2 regions of the Streptomyces sp. NPDC026206 genome follow, and region 2 is predicted to be linked to the other one. Evidence: predicted binding sites of a transcription regulator. Region 2 holds the regulator's gene; the other holds the start of a gene.

Region 1 (8,747 bases), on a different contig from region 2:
GCAAAGAACGGTCTAGCCCTGCGTCACCGGCTGCCCCAGCAGCATCGTCGGCGCGCCCGCCACGCGCGTCAGCACGATGACGCAGGAGTTCGGGCCGCCCAGCTTCAGCTTCCTGCGCAGCTCCTCCGGCTCCACCGCCGACCCCCGCTTCTTGATGACGGCGACGCCGATCCCGCGCTCCCGCACGATCGCCTTCAGCCGCTTCAGGTTGAACGGCAGCACGTCCGTGACCTCGTACGCCGCCGCGTAAGCCGTCCCCCGCAGCTCGTCGCTCGTCACGTACGCGATCGTCTCGTCGATCAGCCCGCCGTCGAGCTCCTCCGCGACCTCCGCCACCAGGTGCGCGCGGATCACGGCGCCGTCCGGCTCGTAGAGATAGCGGCCCACGGGCCGTACGGCCGGGTCCGGCAGTCCCCGCCCGACCAGGGACGCACCGCCCGGCAGCAGCGTCGCCCGCCGCGTACCCGGCTGCGTGCCGAACCACAGCACGGCCTCCTTCACATCGCCCCCGTCCGAGATCCACTCCGCCTCGGCGTCGTCGGGGATCGCCTCGTGCGGCACGCCCGGCGCGATTTTGAGTGCGGCGCGGGGGGCGGAACGAGCCGCCTGGACGGCCCACGACAGGGGCGGGGAGTACGCCTCCGGGTCGAAGATGCGGCCCCGGCCGCCGCGCCTCGCCGGGTCCACGAAGAGGGCGTCGTACGAGGAGGCGTCGACCTCCGCGACGTCGGCGCACCGCACCTCGATGAGGTCGGCCAGGCCCAGCGCCTCGGCGTTGGCGCGGGCGACCTCGCAGGTCAGCGGGTCACGGTCGACGGCCAGCACCGAGATGCCGGCCCGGGCCAGGGCAATCGCGTCGCCGCCGTTGCCGCAGCAGAGATCCGCGAGGCGGCGCACGCCGAGCGCGGAGAAGCGCCGGGCGCGGTGGAGCGCGACGGAGGCGCGCGTTGCCTGTTCCACGCCGTGCGGCGTGAAGAACATCCGGTACGCGTCCTCCGCACCGAACTTCGCCACCGCGCGCTGCCTCAGGCGTGCCTGCCCGAGGGCCGCCGACACCAGGTCCGCCGGGTGCTCGCGGCGCAGCCGGGTCGCCGTGGCGAGCTCCTGGGAGGGGTCGTAGTCGCGCAGTCCGTCGAGGAGGGCGCGGCCCTCGTCGGTGAGGAGGGCGGTGAAGGCGTCGGTGGGGGAGATCGGTGCTGGCACGTGTCTCATTCTCTCTTGCGGGCCGGTGCCGCACGCGGTGGACTGCCCTGGTGACGACGACCACGAAGCGCACCCTCTACCTGGTCTGCTGCGCCGCGGCGCCGGCCGTCCGGGCCGCCGACGGAGTCCGCGCCGCCCGGGCCGCCGGGTGGGACGTGTGCCTGGTCCTCACCCCGTACGCCCACCGGTGGCTGGAAACAGAGGTCCCCGCCCTCGCCGCGCTGACCGGTCACCCCGTGCGGCATCAGTACAAGCTCCCCGGGGAGCCCGACGTGCTGCCGCCGCCCGACGCGATCCTGGTCGCGCCCGCCACCTTCAACACGGTCAACAAGTGGGCCGCCGGCATCTCCGACACCCTGGCGCTCGGCCTGATCACCGAGGCGATCGGCCTCGGCCTGCCCCTCGTGGCCCTCCCCCATCTGGGCGCCGCTCAGGCGGCGCACCCCGTCTTCGCCCGCAGTGTGGCGTTCCTGCGGGACGCGGGCGTGAGGGTGCTGTTGGGCAAGGACGGCTACGAGCCCGAGCAGGGCGACAGCGTGGAGTCGTACCCGTGGGCGGCGGCTGTCGCAGCTCTACCGTCGCCCTGAGGCCCGCCCGGGCGCCGCCCGCCCCCCGCGGACGCGTCGAACGCATGCACAAGAATCGTTCGCGTGAGCCCGTCTGTTTCCGGCCGCCGCCTTCGCGCCGCCGCCCTCGCCTCCGCCGCCCTGCTGCTGACCGGTCTTCTCTCCGGGTGCTCCGGCTCCTCCTCCGCCCGCGACAAGAAGCCGCACGCGGCGGGTTCGTCCGCTCCGGCCGCGTCCACGACACCCGCGGCGCCCGACGACGCGTACCGCCGCTGGGGGCTGGACAAGCCGCTCGCCGCCCCGCCGGCCCCGCCCGCCACCAAGTTGCTCCAGGACGTGAGGCCGGGCGGTACCCCGCGGACGGTGCGGCGGATACCCACCCAGGACAAGGTCGTCTTCGTGACGTTCGACGACGGGGCGGAGAAGGACCCCGAATTCCTGAAGATGGCCAAGGACCTGAAGCTGCCGTTCACCATGTTCCTGACGGACAGCATCTCCCGGGCGGGCAGCGGCTACGGCTACTTCGACCAGCTGCGCGCCCTCGGCAACGGCGTCGACAACCACACCCTCACCCACCCCGACCTGCGCACCCTCTCCGCCGACGCCCAGCGGCGCGAGATATGCGGGCAGCAGGACGCCCTGGAGAAGCGTCTCGGCACCCGCCCGGCGCTCTTCCGGCCGCCCTACGGCAACTACAACGACGCCACGCTCACCGCCGCGGGCGGCTGCGGGGTGCGGGCGCTCGTGCTCTGGGAGGTCACGATGCAGATCAACGACATGCGCTACGCGCAGAGCGACAAGCTGCGCCCCGGCGACATCGTCCTGGCGCACTTCCGCGGCCCGCAGGAGCTCAAGGGCACCTCGATGACGCGGATGGTCACCAACATGCTGCGCAGCATCCAGCGGCAGGGCTACACGGTGGCTCGTCTGGAGGACTACCTGTAGCTCCGCCCAGCCGGTCCGGGGGCGGCTCACGACGGGAGCCGGGGGTTCGAGGACGCCGCGCGGAGCCGTGGTCCGGCGCCCGGGGTGAAGTCCCAGGAGTACGTCCCCGGCACAGCGGGTAGCCAAAGCTCGCCGCGCGATGAATTGGCACTCCGCTTGACCGAGTGCTAACCGCGTCATAGTCTCGGCTCCGTTGGCACTCTCCACCGGCGAGTGCCAGACAAGGCGACGGGCGGATCCGGCACCCGCGACGACGGATCCACCAGGTCGCCACCCTCAGACAGTTAACCCCGGATCTCCGAAGGGGGAGGTCGGATCGTGACGACCGCCAGCTCCAAGGTTGCCATCAAGCCGCTCGAGGACCGCATTGTGGTCCAGCCGCTCGACGCCGAGCAGACCACGGCCTCCGGCCTGGTCATCCCGGACACCGCCAAGGAGAAGCCCCAGGAGGGCGTCGTCCTGGCCGTGGGCCCGGGCCGTGTCGAGGACGGCAAGCGCGTCGAGCTCGACGTGCAGGTCGGTGACGTCGTGCTCTACAGCAAGTACGGCGGCACCGAGGTGAAGTACAACGGCGAGGAGTACCTCGTCCTCTCGGCCCGCGACGTTCTCGCGATCGTCGAGAAGTAATTCACCCCAAGGCTTTCGAGCCCGAGGCTTTCGAGCTTTCGAATGCTTTTGATCTGCGCCCCTGGTTCCCGTGCCTGCTAGCCGGGCACCGGGGGCGCAGTTCGTTTGAGAGATACGGCGAAGGATACGTAACCCATGGCGAAGACCCTGAAGTTCGACGAGGACGCCCGTCGCGCCCTTGAGCGCGGCGTCAACAAGCTTGCCGACACCGTGAAGGTGACGATCGGTCCCAAGGGCCGCAACGTCGTCATCGACAAGAAGTTCGGCGCCCCCACCATCACCAACGACGGTGTGACCATCGCGCGTGAGGTCGAGCTCGACGACCCGTACGAGAACCTGGGCGCCCAGCTCGTCAAGGAGGTGGCGACCAAGACCAACGACATCGCGGGTGACGGCACCACCACCGCGACCGTGCTGGCCCAGGCGCTGGTCCGCGAGGGTCTGCGCAACGTCGCCGCCGGCGCTTCCCCGGCCGCCCTGAAGAAGGGCATCGACGCCGCCGTCAAGGCCGTCTCCGAGGAGCTGCTCGCGACCTCGCGTCCGATCGACTCCAAGTCCGACATCGCCGCTGTGGCCGCGCTCTCCGCGCAGGACAAGCAGGTCGGCGAGCTCATCGCCGAGGCGATGGACAAGGTCGGCAAGGACGGTGTCATCACCGTCGAGGAGTCCAACACCTTCGGCCTGGAGCTCGACTTCACCGAGGGCATGGCCTTCGACAAGGGTTACCTCTCGCCGTACATGGTCACCGACCAGGAGCGTATGGAGGCCGTCCTCGACGACCCGTACATCCTGATCCACCAGGGCAAGATCGCCTCGATCCAGGACCTGCTGCCCCTGCTCGAGAAGATCATCCAGGGCGGTGCCTCCAAGCCGCTGCTGATCATCGCCGAGGACGTCGAGGGCGAGGCGCTCTCCACCCTCGTCGTCAACAAGATCCGCGGCACGTTCAACGCCGTGGCCGTCAAGGCCCCGGGCTTCGGCGACCGCCGCAAGGCGATGCTGGGCGACATGGCCACCCTCACCGGTGCCACCGTCATCGCCGAGGAGGTCGGCCTCAAGCTCGACCAGGCCGGTCTGGACGTGCTGGGCTCCGCCCGCCGCGTGACCATCACCAAGGACGACACCACGGTCGTCGACGGTGGCGGCAACCACGAGGACGTCGTCGGCCGCGTCAACCAGATCAAGGCCGAGATCGAGACCACCGACTCGGACTGGGACCGCGAGAAGCTCCAGGAGCGCCTCGCCAAGCTCGCCGGTGGCGTCTGCGTCATCCGCGTGGGTGCGGCCACCGAGGTCGAGCTCAAGGAGAAGAAGCACCGTCTGGAGGACGCCATCTCCGCGACCCGCGCCGCGGTCGAGGAGGGCATCGTCTCCGGTGGTGGCTCCGCGCTCGTCCACGCCGCCAAGGTGCTGGAGGGCGGCCTGGACAAGACCGGCGACGAGGCCACCGGTGTCGCGGTCGTCCGCCGCGCCGTCGTCGAGCCGCTGCGCTGGATCGCCGAGAACGCGGGCCTCGAGGGCTACGTCATCACCTCGAAGGTCGCCGAGCTCGACAAGGGCCAGGGCTTCAACGCCGCGACCGGCGAGTACGGCGACCTGATGAAGGCCGGCGTCATCGACCCGGTCAAGGTCACCCGCTCCGCCCTGGAGAACGCCGCCTCCATCGCCTCCCTGCTGCTCACGACCGAGACCCTGGTCGTCGAGAAGAAGGAAGAGGAGTCCGCCGAGGCCGGTCACGGCCACGGTCACGGCCACTCGCACTGACGCACCTCGTACAGCGGCCCGGCCCGGTCTCCCCGAGAGGGGGGCCGGGCCGGGCCGTTCGTGCTCCACGAACCCAGGGCTCCACGAACCCAGGGCTCCACGAACCCAGGGCTCCTGCGAGCCCGGCACTCCTACGGGCCCGCCGCGCCCAGCTGTCGCAGCAGCCCCAGCATGTCGTAGATCCACCAACCCTCCGCGATCCTCCCGTCCACGAAGCGGTGGATCGTCACGCCGTCCATGGTGGCCGTCCGGCCGGTGGGCTGCAGACCCATGAAGTCGCCCTTGTGGGTGCCCCGCCAGGTCCAGTGGGCGATGACCTGATCGCCCTCGGCCGGCTGGCAGTGGAGGGTGAAGTCGAAGTCGAAGGCGTCCCGCCAGGCCGCCACATCCTGCTTCATGGCCTCGCACCCGACGACGGTCTCCTCCTCCTTGCCGACGTCGTGGTCGCGGTAGTCGGCCGTGAAGAGCTCGTCGATGAGGTCCAGGTCGCCGCCGATGGCGACCTCCTCGTAGAAGCGGCGGGCCGTCGCCTTGTTCAGCTGCTCGTCGCGGACCACGTCGAGGTCGGTGAAGGAGGGCATGCCGTCGCAGAGCGCGACCATCTCCTCGAAGATCCGGTTGGTCTCGGGGAGGTTCGAGTTCTCCATCGCCTTGGCGTAGGACGGGAACTCGATGATCTCCACGTAGTGGTCACTGTCGGTGTGGTCACGGCCGACGATCGAGTGGGTGGCGGTGCGCTTGCCCTCGGTGGCCGCGATCCAGCTGTCCATCAGCCGGTTCATGTCGTCGTATCGACTGGTCTTGCAGTCGATTACCTGTACGAATGTCATGGCGCCTCCCGGGTGATATTTCCAGGCTAGACCTGGATTGCCCGCCCGGGAGGCCGGTGTTCCGTTACTTCGGCCCGTACCTGCGGCCCGTCGTCGCGCCCGCGCGCGAGACCGCCCGGCGCGGGGCCAGCTTCATCAGGCCGGTCAGCGCCTTGTACCGCGGATCCGGGATGGACAGCGCCTTGCCGCGGGCCAGGTCCTTCAGGGCGGCCTCCACCAGCTTGTCCGCGTCCAGCCACATCCAGCCGGGCACGTTGTCCGTCCCCATCCCGGCCCGCTGGTGGAACTCCGTCCGGACGAGGCCCGGGCACAGCGCCATCAGCCGCACCCCGCTTCCCGCCAGGTCCCGAGCGGCACCCTGGGTGAACTGCACCACCCACGCCTTGCTCGCCCCGTACGTACCCCGGGGGACGAACGCGGCGACCGAGGCGACGTTGACCACCCCGCCGCGCCTGCGCTCGCGCATGCTCGCGGCCGCGGCCGAGGTCAGCCGCAGCACCGCCTCGCAGTGCACCTTCAGCATGGTCAGCTCGTCGGCCATCGAAACCTCGAGGTAGCGGCCCCTGTTGCCGAAGCCGGCGTTGTTGACCAGCAGGTCCACCGGGTTCTTGCGATCCGAGAGCCGGGCCTCGACCGCCGCGATGCCCGCGTCCTGCGACAGGTCCGCGCGGAGCACCTCCACCTCCACCCGGTGGCGGTCGTGGAGTTCGGTCGCCTGCTCGCTCAGTCGCTTCTCGTCGCGGGCGACGATGACCAGGTTGTGTCCGTCGGCCGCCAGCCGCCGTGCGAAGGCCGCGCCGATGCCGGCTGTGGCTCCCGTGATCAGTGCAGTCGTCATACAAGAACGTTAGTGCTCGGCGTGTCGTCCTGGCTGCCGTCCCGGTGGGATCCTTGCCCCTCCGGGCGCTGGGCGGACGGCTTTTGGCGCTCCATATACGTCAGGGCCTTCTCCCGCATCTGCGGATCCAGCGCGTCCCCGGCGGCCAGGACGCCGGGCAGCAGGTCCCGTTCGGTCGTCACGGCACGGAAGGCGAAGGAGATGCTCACCTCGTGGCCGGGGCGGTGGACGACGGTGACGGGGTCGCCCGCACGGATCTCGCCCGGCTCGATGACGCGCAGATACGCACCGGGCGCGGCCTCCTGTGTGAACCGGCGTATCCAGCCCGTCTCACCCAGCCAGTCGGCGAACGTACGGCAGGGTATGCGCGGCGAGGCGACCTCCAGCAGCAGATCCGTACCTATGCGCCAACGCTCCCCGATGCGCGCGTCGTTGACGTCGACGCCGCTCGTGGTGAGGTTCTCCCCGAACGAGCCGTCCGGCAGCGAGCGGCCCAGCTCCCGCTCCCAGCCGTCGAGGTCCTCGCGGGCGAACGCGTACACCGCCTGGTGGTCCCCGCCGTGGTGGCGGAGGTCGACCAACGTGTCTCCCGCGAGCCCGCTGCCCGCCGTGCCCTTCGGGCCGGGGGCGGCCACGGCGACGGGCCCGGCGACGGGGCGCTTGTCGATGCCGGTGCCGATGCCGCCGGTGAAGGCGCCGGTGAGGCCGGGGCGGTCGTCGGCGGTGCGGTCACGGCCCAAGTTCACGGAGATCAGGTGCATGGGCATCAAGAGTAGGCGGGCACTCTCAAAGCAGCCACTGATTATTTCGCACCTGCTCCAAGGTGGGCTTATGCTCGGTTCTATGATCGAGGCTCGTCATCTCAGGGTGCTGCGCGCGGTGGCCACCACCGGTTCGTTCTCGGCCGCGGCCCGCGACCTGGGCTGCACCCAGCCCGCCGTCAGCCAGCAGATGAAGGCTCTGGAGCAGTCGGCCGGCACGCCCCTGCTGATCCGGACGGGCCGTGAGATGCGCCTGACCGAGGCGGGCGAGGCCCTCGTGCGGCACGCGACGGGCATCCTGGCCGGCCTGACCGCCGCCGAGGAGGAGATCGCGGCCATCGCGGGGCTGCGGGCGGGGCGGGTGCGGCTGGTGTCCTTCCCCAGCGGCAGCTCGACGCTGGTGCCGACCGCGCTCGCCGAGATGCGGGCCGCCCACCCGGGCACCCGGGTCTCCCTCGTCGAGGCGGAGCCGCCGCGCTCGGTGGAGAAGCTCCGCGAGGGCGACTGCGAGATCGCGCTGGCCTTCCGCTACCCCGATGTGCGCGGCGCCGACCCCGCCGCCGGCGCGGAGTGGGACGACCTGGTCGTACGGCCGCTGCTGACCGACCGCCTCATCGGCGTCGTTCCGGAGGGGCACCGGCTCGCCGGAGCGGAGCGGATCGGGATCGCCGAGCTGGAGCGCGAGCCGTGGATCGCCGGCTGTCCGCGCTGCCGTCGTCATCTGGTGGAGGTCTGCGAGAGCGCGGGCTTCACGCCGCGCATCGACTTCGCGACGGATGACTACCCGGCCGTCTTCGGGCTGGTCGGGGCCGGGCTCGGGGTGGCCGTGATGCCCGAGCTGGCGCTGGAGTCGGTACGCCCGAAGGGCACGCGCACGGTTCCCCTGGAGCCGGTCGTTCAGCGCGAGATCGTGGCCCTCACGCTGCCGGACCTGGCCCGGGTGCCCGCGGTCGCGGCGATGCTGGACCGGCTGGTGGCGGCGGCGCGTCGCTAGACCGGCCGCCGGATGAGCCGGGCCTCCTCGGGGCCTCTTCAGGGCCCTCCTGGGGGCCTCCTCGATCGAAAGTCTCCTCGGTGCGGGTGTGCGCCCCCGGGCGTTCAGGCGGTCATGGCGCCGGCGCCCGCGCCGCTCGCCGTGATGGACCGGTGCCGCGCGCGCCCCATGAGCTCCTCACGCTCATCCTCGGTCAGGCCGCCCCAGACGCCGTAGGGC
Region 2 (8,747 bases):
ATGAACCGATCGCCTCACCGTCGACGGTGAGCGTGGTGCCGACGACGACCGCCGGTCCGAGCCCGGAGTTGATGAGCCGTAGCCCTGCTCTGCCGCCCGGGGGAAAGCCCCGGTGCAACTGGAGTATCGGGCGGACGGAGTTGCGGTTGTGCTGCCGCATGGCGCGGGCCTCGTAGACCGAGACGACGAGGGAAGCGACGGCGATCACAACAGCGCATATCGCTACGACGGTTTCGGCGTCCATACCTGTCCGGTCCTCCTGGGCGTAGATCCAGTATCGCCGCACAGAGCCGCCCCTGTCACCGCCCTTCCGGACGATCTTCGGACCAGCGTACGTCGTCGGGCGCCAACAGTGCGGACCCTGAAGACCGGTTGACATGGCGGCGCCTCACCACCTGCCACGGTGACCGGCTCAAGCAGATCATGGACGAACACGGCTGGCCGACCGCCGGCCTGGTCGGCGAGGCCGCCGCGCGGAGCGCATGGCTGATCGCGCAGCACGCGGACCGGCAACTCTGCGGGTACCGCCGGCGCAAGCCGGTCAGTCTGCGCCGCAACTGGTCGTCGGCGAAGACCGCCACGGCTCCAGGTCCGTCGGCCCCAGCTCGACCACGCGTTCAGCCCCAGCGGCCCGTGCGTCCCAGCAGCAGGGCGGCTGCGGCCGTGCCCGCCGTGGAGGTGCGCAGGACGCTCGGGCCCAGGCGGTACGGGTGGGCGCCCGCCTCCGCGAAGGCGGCGAGCTCCTCCGGCGAGACGCCGCCCTCGGGGCCCACCACCAGGACGATGTCGCCCGTGGGCGGCAGCGCGGCCGTGGCCAGGGGCGTGCTGCCCTCCTCGTGCAGGACCGCGGCGAACGCGGCGTCCGCCAGCAGGTCCGCGACCTGCCTGGTCGTCATGAGGTCCGCCACGGACGGGAAGCGGAGGCGGCGGGACTGCTTGCCCGCTTCGCGGGCGGTCGCGCGCCACTTGCCCAGGGACTTCAGGCCGCGGTCGCCCTTCCACTGGGTGACGCAGCGGGAGGCCGCCCAGGGCACGACGGCGTCCACGCCGGTCTCGGTCATCGTCTCGACGGCGAGCTCGCCGCGGTCGCCCTTCGGCAGGGCCTGCACGACCGTGATGCGGGGCTGCGGGACGGGCTCGGAGCGCACGGAGGTGACCGTGACGTCGAGGTGGTCCTTGCCCTCGACGGCGGTCACGGTGCCGTGGACTCCCGTGCCCTCGCCGTCCGCCAGGACGATCTCCTCGCCCACGCGCAGCCGGCGCACCGAGACGGCGTGCCGGCCCTCGGGTCCGTCCAGGGGGAAGACGGTGCCGGGGAAGACGCCCGTGAGGGCGCCCTCCTCGACCAGGAAGACCGGCGCTGTCATGACGTACTCGCTCTCTCGCTTCAGTGACTCGGCGGCCCGGCGGCTACCGGACCAGCCCGGTGTTTCAGTGGCTCAAGGACCCGCGTGCCGCGTGCAGTTCGGCGGCCAGCAGCGCCACCAGCCCGGCCGCCGGCAGTTCCCGCGCCAGGCGGTGGCCCTGGCCGGCCCACAGGGCCATGGCCTGCGGGTCGCCCGCCGCGGCGGCCGCCTTGCGCAGGCCGGAGGTCAGGTGGTGGATCTGGGGATACGCGGCCGGGGCGTACGGGCCGTGCTCTCTGATGAAACGGTTCACCAGGCCCCTGGCCGGGCGCCCGGTGAAAGCCCGGGTCAGTTCGGTGCGTACGTAGCGGGGGTCGGTCAGGGCCCGCTTGTGCAGGGCGTGCGCGCCGGACTCCGGACAGGGCAGGAAGGCCGTACCGAGCTGTGCGGCGCAGGCGCCCGCGGCGAGGACGGCGGCTATCTGGGCGCCGCGCATCAGCCCGCCCGCCGCGACGAGCGGCACCCGTACGCTCTCGCGGACCTCGGCCAGCAGCGACAGCAGGCCCACGCCCGCGCCGTCCGCGCGCGGATCGTCGCGGTACGTGCCCTGGTGACCGCCTGCCTCCACGCCCTGCACGCAGACCGCGTCCACGCCCGCCTCCGCCGCGGCCTGTGCCTCGGCGGCGGACGTCACGGTCACGACCGTCACCGTCCCCGCCCTGGCCAGGGCGGCCACCGCCGTACGGGCGGGGCACCCGAAAGTGAAGGAGACGACCGGCACCGGATCGTCGAGGAGGATGGCCAGCTTGGCGTCGTACGCGTCGTCGCACCGCTGGTCCGTCTCCCCCAGCGGGGTCCGGTACCAGGTGGCCTCGCCCGCGAGCTGCTCGGCGTAGACCTCGACCGCGGCCGGGTCGGCGGCGGGCGGCTGCGGCATGAAGAGGTTCACGCCGAAGGGCCGGGCCGTACGGGCACGGAGCTGCTTGATCTCCTCGTACATGGCCGCCGGGGTCTTGTACCCGGCGGCGAGGAAGCCCAGGCCTCCGGCCTCGGAGACGGCCGCGGCCAGCGACGGGCAGGAGCCGCCGCCCGCCATGGGTGCCTGCACGATCGGGTGCTCGAACAGTCCGGTGAACGGAGCCATGACCACATCGTGTCACAAGCGCACCGGGCCACCGGTCCGCCGGGACACACGTGCCCGAACGCCGGGCGGCCCGGGGAATTCCGGGCCGCCGGCCAGGCGCCTACCGCCCGTTGAACGCGTCCTTCAACCGCGAGAACAGCCCCTGCTGCCCCGGCTTGAACTCACCCAGCGGGCGCTCCTCGCCGCGCAGCTTCGCCAGCTGGCGCAGCAGTTCCTCCTGCTGCGGGTCCAGCTTGGCCGGCGTGGTCACCTCGACGTGCACGATGAGGTCGCCACGGCCGCCGCCGCGCAGGTGGGTGACGCCGCGCTGGTGCAGCGGGACCGACTGGCCGGACTGCGTGCCCGGCCGGATGTCGATCTCCTCGACGCCGTCCAGCGTCTCCAGCGGCACCTTCGTGCCGAGCGCTGCGGCCGTCATCGGGATGGTGACCGTGCAGTGCAGGTCGTCGCCGCGGCGCTGGAAGACCTGGTGCGGGGTCTCGTGGATCTCCACGTAGAGGTCGCCGGCGGGGCCGCCGCCGGGGCCGACCTCGCCCTCGCCCGCGAGCTGGATGCGGGTGCCGTTGTCGACACCGGCGGGGATCTTGACGGTCAGGGTCCGCCGCGACCGTACGCGGCCGTCGCCGGCGCACTCCGGGCACGGGGTCGGCACCACGGTGCCGAAGCCCTGGCACTGCGGGCAGGGGCGGGAGGTCATGACCTGACCCAGGAAGGACCGGGTGACCTGCGAGACCTCGCCACGGCCGCGGCACATGTCACAGGTCTGCGCGGACGTGCCGGGGGCCGCGCCCTCGCCGCTGCACGTCGTGCAGACGGTGGCCGTGTCGACCTGGATTTCCTTGGTCGTGCCGAAGGCCGCCTCGCTCAGGGAGACTTCGAGCCGGATCATGGCGTCCTGGCCGCGGCGCGTGCGCGAGCGCGGACCGCGCTGCGAGGCCTGGCCGAAGAAGGCGTCCATGATGTCGGAGAAGTTGCCGAAGCCGGCGCCGAAGCCGCCGGCGCCCGCACCCGCGCCGCCCGAGGAGGACAGGGGGTCGCCGCCGAGGTCGTAGACCTGCTTCTTCTGGGGGTCGGAGAGCACCTCGTAAGCGGCGTTGATCTCCTTGAACCGCTCCTGCGTCTTCGGGTCCGGATTGACGTCCGGGTGCAGCTCGCGCGCGAGACGGCGGAAGGCCTTCTTGATCTCGTCCTGCGAGGCGTCGCGCCGTACGCCGAGGACCGCGTAGTAGTCCGTGGCCACTTACGACTCCGCCAGGATCTGTCCGACGTAACGTGCCACTGCGCGTACCGCTCCCATCGTTCCGGGGTAGTCCATGCGGGTCGGTCCGACCACGCCGAGTTTGGCGACGGCCTCGTCGCCCGAACCGTAGCCGACGGCGACGACCGATGTGGAACTCAGGCCCTCGTGGGCGTTCTCATGACCGATGCGCACGGTCACTCCCGAGTCCTGGGTCTCACCGAGCAGCTTGAGCAGCACGACCTGCTCCTCCAACGCCTCCAGCACGGGCCGGATCGTCAGCGGGAAGTCATGACCGAAACGAGTGAGATTGGCGGTGCCGCCGATCATCAGCCGCTCCTCGGTCTCCTCCACCAGCGTCTCCATCAGGGTGGCGAGGACCGTGGAAACGGTTCCTCGGTCGTCCTGCTCGAAGGAGTCGGGGAGGTCCTGCACCAACTGCGGCACATCCGTGAAACGCCGCCCCACGACCCGGCTGTTCAGCCGCGCCCGCAGGTCCGCCAGCGAGGTCTCGCCGAACGGCGCGGGGCAGTCGACCATGCGCTGCTCGACCCGGCCGGTGTCCGTGATCAGCACGAGCATCAGGCGGGCCGGAGCCAGCGCGAGCAGCTCCACGTGGCGCACGGTCGAACGGGTCAGTGAGGGGTACTGCACCACCGCGACCTGACGGGTCAGCTGCGCCAGCAGCCGCACCGTGCGGGCCACCACATCGTCCAGGTCGACGGCGCCGTCCATGAAGTTCTGGATGGCTCGCCGCTCCGGCGACGACAGGGGCTTGACGCCCGCCAGTTTGTCGACGAAGAGGCGGTAACCCTTGTCGGTCGGGATGCGGCCGGCGCTCGTGTGGGGCTGGGCGATGAAGCCCTCGTCCTCCAGCGCGGCCATGTCGTTGCGCACGGTGGCCGGGGAGACGCCCAGCCGGTGCCGCTCGGTGAGGGCCTTGGAGCCGACGGGCTCCTCGGTGCCCACGTAGTCCTGAACGATGGCGCGCAATACCTCGAGCCTGCGTTCGCTCAGCATCGCGCGCACCTCCAGTCCAGTGATCCAGCCGTCTCTACGGTCCTGCGGGGTTCCGCAGGGCCTTCGCCCTTGGCACTCAAAGGTCACGAGTGCCAGAACCCTCCAGCCAGTGTACGGCCGGGCCCCACGGCCAGGGCAAGGGCCGTCCCCGGCGCGAGGCTCCGGGCAGGCAACGGTACCGCTCTGCGGCTAGCGTCACGGTATGGAGATTCACGGGGATTCCCGCGCTGCGGGGGCGCACTGGGAGCAGCTCGCGCCGGGTGTCGTACGCCGCAGGCTGCCGGGCTGGGACGCGACGGTGGGCGCCATCGCGGGCGGTACGGGCGTACTCGTCGTCGACACGGGGTCCTCCCTGCACGAGGGGGTGGAGATCCGGCGCGAGGTGCAGGAACTCTTCGGGCTGCCCGTGACGCACATCGCACTGACCCACCCCCATTTCGATCATGTGCTGGGCACTGCCGCCTTCGCCGGCGTGCAGGTCTACGGGGCGGTGGGCGCCGCCGAGCTGCTGCTGCGCGAGCGCGACGAGCTGCGCGCGGACGCGGTGCGGCACGGAGTGGACCCCGACGTCGCCGCCGAGGCCGTGGAGCTGCTCGTACCGCCCCACCACCCGGTCTCCGGCGAGCTGACGGTCGACCTGGGCGACGGGCGGCGGGTGCTGCTCGCCAACGTCGGACCGGGCCACACGGCGCACGATCTCGCGGTGCTGGTGGACGGCAGGACCGAGGTCGTCTTCTGCGGCGACCTGGTCGAGGAGTCCGGCGAACCGCAGGCCGGACCGGACGCCCTGCCGCACGCCTGGCCGGCGGCGCTGGACCGGCTGCTCGCGCTGGGGGGCGACGACGCGGTGTACGTGCCGGGGCACGGCGCCGTGGTGGATGCCGGCTTCGTGCGCGGGCAACGCGACGTGCTGGCGGGGCGCTTCGGCGTGTCGTGAGCCGCCCTCGTGATCCACAATTGCCCGCATGCGCAGCAGCAGACAGTACGGTCCCGACCTGACGCCCCCGTGGAAGCGGAGCACGCCCGCGCCCGAGGTGCCGGCCGCAGCGGATCTCGTGGTGGAGGAGGTCACGACGGGCTTCTGCGGCGCCGTGATCCGCTGCGAGAAGACGGCCCAGGGCCCCACGGTCACCCTTGAGGACCGCTTCGGCAAGCACCGCGTCTTCCCCATGGAGCCCCGCGGCTTCCTCCTTGAGGGGCGCGTCGTCACCCTCGTACGCCCGTCAGCCACCCCCCACGCCCCGCAGGGCCCCGCACGCACAGCCTCCGGGTCCATCGCCGTACCGGGCGCGCGGGCACGCGTGGCACGCGCCGGGCGCATCTATGTCGAGGGGCGCCACGACGCGGAGCTCGTGGAGCGCGTGTGGGGTGACGACCTGCGCATCGAGGGCGTCGTCGTGGAGTACCTGGAGGGCATCGACGACCTGCCGGCCATCGTCTCGTCCTTCGCCCCCGGTCCGGACGCGCGGCTGGGAGTGCTGGTGGACCACCTCGTCCCGGGGACGAAGGAGTCACGCATCGCGGCCGGGGTGACGGATCCGCACACCCTTGTCGTGGGCCACCCGTATGTGGACGTGTGGGAGGCCGTGAAGCCGTCCTCCGTCGGCATCCCTGCCTGGCCTCGGGTGCCGCGGGGGCAGGACTGGAAGACGGGGGTGTGCCGGGCGCTGGGGTGGCCGGAGAACACGGGGGCCGCTTGGCAGCGGATCCTGTCGGGCGTGCGGAGCTACAAGGACCTGGAGCCGCAGCTTCTGGGGCGAGTGGAGGAGCTGATCGACTTCGTGACGGTGCCGGTGGGGTGACCGGGTGGGTTTTCTCCCCGCCCCGCCCTTTCACCGTTTCCTGTCCTCAAACGCCGGACGGGCTGGATTGTTGCGCCGGGACGGGCTGGATTGCTGCGCGGAGGACCGGGGGTCCGGGGGCGGAGCCCCCGGTCAGTCCACCAGGTCCCGTACCACCGCGTCGGCCAGGAGCCGCCCTCGCAGGGTCAGGACCGCCCGCCCCTCCTCGTAGGGGCCCCGCTGCAGCAAGCCGTCCGCCAGCGCCCGCGCGGCCGCCGCCGCGCCCGCCGGCTTCAGCAGTGACAGCGGGCATCCCTCCACCAGCCGCAGCTCCAGCAGGATCCGCTCCACCCGGCGGTCCTCGTCCGCGAGGACCTCGCGGCCGGCCCCCGGTGAGCGGCCCTCGCTCAGGGCCTGGGCGTAGGCGCCGGGGTGCTTGACGTTCCACCACCGGACGCCGCCCACGTGCGAGTGGGCACCCGGGCCGGCGCCCCACCAGTCGGCGCCGCGCCAGTACAGCTCGTTGTGGCGGCAGCGGCCGGCCTCGGTGGTGGCCCAGTTGGAGACCTCGTACCAGGCGAAGCCGGCGGCCGAGAGCGTCTCGTCGGCGATCAGGTAGCGGTCGGCGTGGACGTCGTCGTCCGTCATCGGCACCTCGCCGCGCCGGATGCGGCGCGCGAGCTGCGTGCCCTCCTCGACGATCAGGGCGTAGGCGGACACGTGGTCCGGGCCGGCGCCGACGACCGCGTCCAGGGACGCCCTCCAGTCGTCGTCGCTCTCGCCCGGCGTGCCGTAGATCAGGTCCAGGTTGACGTGGTCGAAGCCCGCCGCACGGGCCTCGGCCACGCATGCTTCGGGACGGCCGGGGGTGTGCGTACGGTCGAGGATCTTCAGGACGTGCTGGCGCGCGCTCTGCATGCCGAAGGAGACGCGGTTGAAGCCGGCGGCGCGCAGTTCCTCCAGGTAGCGCGGGTCCACGGATTCGGGGTTGGCCTCGGTGGTGACCTCGGCGCCGTCCGCGAGCCCGAATTCGTCGCGGATCGCGGCGAGCATCCGGCCGAGGTCGGCGGCGGGCAGGAGCGTGGGCGTGCCACCGCCCACGAAGACGGTCTCCACCGGGCGCGGGTCGTCGCCCAGCACCTTGCGGGCGAGGCGGATCTCCTCGGCGACGGTGTCGGCGTAATTGTCGCGGGAGGCGAGCGCACCGCCGGAGCCGCGCAGCTCGCCAGCGGTGTAGGTGTTGAAGTCGCAGTAGCCGCAGCGGGTGGCGCAGTACGGGACGTGCAGGTAGAAGCCGAGGGGCCGCTGCCCGGAGCCGTCGAGGGCGTGGCGGGGCAGTGCCCCGTCCTCGGGCATGGGCTCACCATCGGGCAGTACGGAAGGCATGTGTTCCATTGTCCGGCATGGCGGGCACTACTCGGCCCGGAGCACCAGCAGCGCGAGATCGTCGTCCGGCGGGGTGCGGGAGAAGCCGTGTACGGCGCGGCGGATCCGCCCGGCGACACCTTCGGCCGTGAGGCCCGCGCAGCCCGCGAGGGCGGCGGCCAGACCGTCGCCGTCATCGAAGAGCTTATTGCCGGACTTGCGCTCGGTGACACCGTCCGTGACGCACAGCAAGATCTCCCCGGGCCTCAGGTCGAAGGTCTCGCTGCGGTAGCCGACGTCCTCGACGACACCGAGCAGGGTCTGCGGCGCGGCCGCGGGCCACACCGAGCCGTCGGGGCGCAGGAGCAGCGGCAGCGGGTGCCCGGCGCTGGCGAGGGTGCAGCGCACGCCGTCGCCTTGCGGCACGAGCTCGCCGTAGAGCAGCGACAGGAAGCGCGGCGCCGCCCCGCTCTCGGCCGCTTCCGCGGCCTCCTCGCACACGAGCCGGTTGAGCCGGTCGAGGACGTCGGCGACGCCGTAACCCTCCTTGGCCAGGAGCCGCAGCCAGGGGCGGACGAACCCGGTCGTCACGGCGGCCTCCGGGCCGCTGCCGCAGACGTCGCCGAGGGCGAAGCACCAGCGGCCGCCGCCGACGCCGAACACGTCGTAGAAGTCGCCGCCCGCCGAGGCGTCGCCCCTGGGTTCGTAGACGACGGCCTTGTCGACGCCGGGGATCTGTGCGACGCCGCGTGGCAGCAGTCCGCGCTGGAGGATGCGGCTGATGGTGGCCTGGTGCGTGTACTGGCGGGCGGAGGCGAGGGCCTGGGCGACGCGGCGGGCGAAGTCCTCGACGA

Evidence for each region. Region 2 encodes HrcA, which represses chaperone genes, less so after heat shock. Its sites were predicted from a motif close to TTNGCACTCNGNNNNNCNGAGTGCNAA; they were not measured.
Region 1: a site for HrcA is predicted at 2,859-2,885, ahead of groES (co-chaperone GroES). Genes of this name have one in related genera too.

What each region holds. Positions count from the first base shown of each region.
Region 1 covers NZ_JBEZYL010000004.1:87,563-96,309, forward strand. The annotation lists gene AB0F13_RS08895 (methyltransferase domain-containing protein) at 13-1,203, opposite strand; gene AB0F13_RS08900 (flavoprotein) at 1,254-1,790, shown strand; gene AB0F13_RS08905 (polysaccharide deacetylase family protein) at 1,854-2,714, shown strand; gene groES (co-chaperone GroES) at 3,033-3,341, shown strand; gene groL (chaperonin GroEL) at 3,477-5,105, shown strand; gene AB0F13_RS08920 (ester cyclase) at 5,237-5,935, opposite strand; gene AB0F13_RS08925 (SDR family oxidoreductase) at 6,000-6,773, opposite strand; gene AB0F13_RS08930 (MOSC domain-containing protein) at 6,770-7,534, opposite strand; gene AB0F13_RS08935 (LysR family transcriptional regulator) at 7,617-8,528, shown strand; gene AB0F13_RS08940 (WhiB family transcriptional regulator) at 8,633-8,747, opposite strand, start outside.
Region 2 covers NZ_JBEZYL010000014.1:92,663-101,409, reverse strand. The annotation lists gene AB0F13_RS20230 (hypothetical protein) at 1-244, opposite strand, end outside; partial or broken gene AB0F13_RS20225 (hypothetical protein) at 277-516, shown strand; gene AB0F13_RS20220 (16S rRNA (uracil(1498)-N(3))-methyltransferase) at 618-1,367, opposite strand; gene AB0F13_RS20215 (nitronate monooxygenase) at 1,432-2,490, opposite strand; gene dnaJ (molecular chaperone DnaJ) at 2,591-3,730, opposite strand; gene hrcA (heat-inducible transcriptional repressor HrcA) at 3,731-4,747, opposite strand; gene AB0F13_RS20200 (MBL fold metallo-hydrolase) at 4,950-5,684, shown strand; gene AB0F13_RS20195 (DUF3097 domain-containing protein) at 5,713-6,549, shown strand; gene hemW (radical SAM family heme chaperone HemW) at 6,682-7,914, opposite strand; gene AB0F13_RS20185 (ATP-binding SpoIIE family protein phosphatase) at 7,942-8,747, opposite strand, start outside.